2 regions of the Fundidesulfovibrio putealis DSM 16056 genome follow, and region 1 is predicted to be linked to the other one. Evidence: predicted binding sites of a transcription regulator. Region 1 holds the regulator's gene; the other holds the start of a gene.
What was found. Region 1 encodes HrcA, which represses chaperone genes, less so after heat shock. Its sites were predicted from a motif close to TGTTAGCACTCNNNNNNNNNGAGTGCTAACA; they were not measured.

Region 2: groES (co-chaperone GroES) is a predicted target of HrcA. The motif match lies at 936-966, and genes of this name have one in related genera.

Annotation. Positions count from the first base shown of each region.
Region 1 covers NZ_KE386886.1:73,813-76,013, forward strand. The annotation lists gene G453_RS0120505 (histidine kinase) at 1-446, shown strand, start outside; gene hrcA (heat-inducible transcriptional repressor HrcA) at 510-1,550, shown strand; gene G453_RS0120515 (nucleotide exchange factor GrpE) at 1,621-2,151, shown strand.
Region 2 covers NZ_AUBQ01000005.1:354,754-356,954, forward strand. The annotation lists gene motA (flagellar motor stator protein MotA) at 1-450, opposite strand, end outside; gene groES (co-chaperone GroES) at 1,006-1,293, shown strand; gene groL (chaperonin GroEL) at 1,344-2,201, shown strand, end outside.

The DNA of each region.
Region 1 (2,201 bases):
AGTTCCTGGCCGACACCTCCAAGATCGTCTCGCTCACCGTGGGACGCCAGCTGGAAGTCGGCAAGGACGCCCTGGCCAAAGCCGCAGGCGGCATGGCCCACGTGGGCAACAACGTGCTTGGCATCATGATGAACTACAACGCGCTGGTCATGGAGGAGCTGCAGTTCCTCTCCGGCGAGGTGAAGACCGCCCTCGGCCGCACCCTGCCCGACCGCGACGTGGAAGGCCTGGCCCGCGAGATCGAGTCGCTGCGCAAGCTGCTCATCGACCTGGACCTGGACCGCAAGATAAACTCGCTCCAGGGCGTGGCCGACGCAATCCTGCGCCTCAAGGCCGCCATCGAGAACCTCCTGTCCCAGGTGAAGAAGCCGGTGCTCATGCCCTACGTGCGCGGCCAGGAGGTCCTGGATCTGGAGCCCTCCCACGCCCTGCCGCCGGGCCACTGACCTTGACACCGGCGCGCGCCGTTGTTAGCTGTCTGGCACTCTCATAAGGCGAGTGCCAAAAGCATGCGGGAATCCCCACTCATCCAGCGCGAACTCGAAGTCCTCACGGCAATCGTGGAGGACTACATCGCCAAGGCCCAGCCCGTGGGCTCCCGCACTGTGTCCAAGGCCGGGAGCATGCGCCTCTCCCCGGCGTCCATCCGCAACACCATGGCCGACCTGACCGACAAGGGCTACCTGGAGCAGCCGCACACGTCCTCCGGGCGCGTGCCCACGGCCAAGGCCTTCCGCCTGTATCTGGACCAGGTCATGCAGCTTCGGCCCCTGCCCGTCTCCATGAAGGAGATGATGGCCTCGTCGCTTGGGCAGGCCGGGCTTGAGATCGACGACATCCTGCGCCACGCGTCGCGCGTGCTCTCCACGGCGTCGCGCCAGGTGTGCATGGTGCTGGCCCCCAGGCACTCGCTGGCCCGCTGGCGGCAGATCGATTTCGTGCTGCTGCGTCCGGGTCTGGTGATGGCCATCCTGGTGCTCCAGGGCGGGCTGGTGCAGAAGCGCGTGGTCACCGTGGCCGACGACATCGGCGCGGACGACCTGGTGCACTTCGGCAACTACCTGAACCACCATTTTCAGGACCTCACCGTCTCCGAGGTGCGCGGGCGCATCATCGCGGAGATGGCCGCCGCCAAGCGCGAGCTCTCCAATCTTACCGGGCGGGCCATGCAGCTGGCCATGGACGCCTTCTCCACCACGGACGCCCCCGAGGTGTTCGTGGAGGGCACCCTGAACATGCTCTCCCAGCCGGAATTCACCGACCTGGGCGTCATGCGCGAGGTGCTCGGCGCGCTGGAAGAGCGCACCCGCCTGCTGGAAGTGCTGGACAAGACCATGGCCGAATACCGCACCGTGGTGGTGCTTGGCGCCGAAGCCCAGGTGAGCGACCTGGCCGGATGCGGCCTGGTGTCCTCACCCTACGGAACCCAGGGCGCGCCGCTTGGCGCGGTGAGCGTCATCGGCCCCCTGCGCATGGACTACGCCGAGGTTGTCCCCCTGGTGAACTACACGGCCCAGCTCATCACGGCCATGCTGGGGCGCCACTTCTGAGCACGCCCCGGCCGTTGCGCACCGGCCCCATGACATTCCCACATTACGACGAGACTCCAAGGAGCGAACCATGACGCTTGAAAACGATACCGACAAGGCCCCCGAAGCGCCCGCCGAAGAGGCCAAGCCCCTTACTCCCGAAGAAGAGATCGCGCAGCTCAAGCGCGAGGTGGCCGCCGAGGCCGACAAGCGCCTGCGCACCCTGGCCGAGACCGACAACCTCAAGAAGCGCCTTATCCGCGAGAAAGAGGAGTTCGTGAAGTTCGCCGCCGAGGGCGTCCTGGCCGACCTGCTGCCGGTGCTGGACAACCTGGACCTGGCCCTTGCCCATGGCCGCACCGTGCCCGCCTGCAAGGACGTGGTGATGGGCGTGGACATGACCCGCAAGGTGTTCCTGGACACCCTGGCCCGCCACGGCCTGGAAGCCTGCGGCACCGTGGGCGAGGAGTTCAACCCCGAAGTGCACGAGGCCGTGGGCATGCAGCCTGCCGGACCCGGCTGCGAGGTGGCCCCCAACCACGTAATGCAGGTGATGCAGGCCGGATACCGCCTGCGCGGACGCCTGCTCCGCCCGGCCAAGGTGCTGGTCTGCCAGGGCTAAAGGCCCGTCATTGTCGATAAAAAATCGCCAGTACCCCTTTACAACCCGGA
Region 2 (2,201 bases), on a different contig from region 1:
GTCGGTGTCCATGATGGCTTCGTAGTGGTGCTGTTCGATGTTGCCCGCGATGACGATCTTCAGGTTGTCGCAGATGAAGTTCAAAACGGTCTTGTTCTTGGTCACGGCGCCGAAGCGGCGGAAGATGTCGGAGTCGGCGGGGCGGTTCACGTGGGCGTCCAGGGCCACGGCGCCTGAGCGGCGGGCCAGCTGGAACAATTCGTACATGAGGGTGAGGATCTCCATGTAGAAGGCCTTGGAGTCCTCCTTGGCGGTGAAGATCTGGGGCAGGTGCTTGAAGACGTCCTTCACCACGCTCATGGGCGAGGAGATGAACAGCGCACCCATGGCCGCGCCGCCGATGGTGAGCAGTTCATAAGGTTGGACAAGGACTCCAAGCTGGCCATGGGAGAGCACGTAGCCTCCGATGACGCTGCCCAGAACCATGATGACGCCAATAATCGCGGTCATATAATCCAGCCCCTCCCGGCGAGTTGCTGCCGAGCGTTGAGAATCCAGAGGGAGATGTGAGGAGCCTTTCGAGGCGTGCCGCATGGATAGTGCAGCCGCAAGACAGGCAAAACCACGTGGATTAGTTCTCCGGAATATGTCTGAAAGTCAAGCCGATCATACCGCTCTGGATTCCCTTGTGAGGAAGGCAGGCCGCCCGGGCCGGGCCGTGGAGCGAGGTTTGCAAGGCGCCGTCAGGCTGATGCGGCAGACGTGCAGTGCGGTGTCGCCCTGCCGGTGATGGCGGGTGACGCCGGGCTTGGCGTCAGGGCAGGCTATTCCGGAGGAGCACTCGGTGAAAAATCGAGAAAATCTGAGATATTTCTTGAATGCGTGAGAAATCTCGAGATTATTCAGGTATGAAAGCCGCTGCCGTCCTACGGCTTCATTAAATTTTAACTTTTCTTGTTGGCTTTTTCTGATATGTGCCTTATCTAGCTGCACGTCGTTAGCACTCACCCTTGGCGAGTGCTAACACGATGAGAAAAGCAAATACCACCTGGAGGATTACCCCCAATGAAGCTCAAGCCTTTGAACGACCGCGTTCTGGTGAAGCGTCTGGAAGAAGAACTGGTGACCAAGGGCGGCATCATCATCCCCGACTCCGCCAAGGAAAAGCCCATGAAAGGCGAAGTGATCGCCGTGGGCCCCGGCAAGGTCGGCGATGACGGCAAGCGCACCAAGCCCGCCGTGGAGAAGGGCGACAACGTCCTCTTCAACAAGTACGCCGGCACCGAGATCAAGATCGACGGCGACGAGTACCTGATGATGCGTGAGGACGACATCCTCGCCGTCATCGAGTAGTTTTTCGACGATCATTTCAACTCACATCCTGTTCATTCAAGGAGACATATATGGCCGCTAAAGAAATTCTCTATGATTCCAAGGCCCGCGAAAAGCTGAAAAGGGGCGTTGACAAGCTTGCCAACGCCGTGAAGGTCACCCTGGGACCCAAGGGCCGCAACGTGGTCATCGAGAAGAGCTTCGGCTCCCCGGTCATCACCAAGGACGGCGTCACCGTCGCCAAGGAAATCGAGCTGGACGACAAGTTCGAGAACATGGGCGCTCAGATGGTCAAGGAAGTCGCTTCCAAGACCTCCGACGTCGCCGGCGACGGCACCACCACCGCCACCATCCTGGCCCAGGCCATCTTCAAGGAAGGCGTGAAGCTCGTGGCCGCCGGCCGCAACCCCATGGCCATCAAGCGCGGCATCGACAAGGCTGTTGAAGCCATCGTCGCCGAGCTGGCCGTGCTGGCCAAGCCCACCCGCGACCAGAAAGAGATCGCCCAGGTCGGCACCATCTCCGCCAACTCCGACGCCACCATCGGCAACATCATTGCCGAGGCCATGAACAAGGTCGGCAAGGAAGGCGTCATCACCGTCGAGGAAGCCAAGGGTCTGGAAACCACCCTGGACGTGGTCGAGGGCATGCAGTTCGACCGTGGCTACCTTTCCCCCTACTTCGTGACCGATCCCGAGAAGATGGTCTGCGAAATGGACGATCCCTTCATCCTCATCAACGAGAAGAAGGTCTCCTCCATGAAGGATCTGCTGCCCGTGCTGGAGCAGGTCGCCAAGATGGCCAAGCCCCTGCTGATCGTGGCTGAAGACGTCGAGGGCGAAGCCCTGGCCACCCTGGTGGTCAACAAGCTGCGCGGCACCCTGCAGGTTTGCGCCGTCAAGGCCCCTGGCTTCGGCGACCGCCGCAAG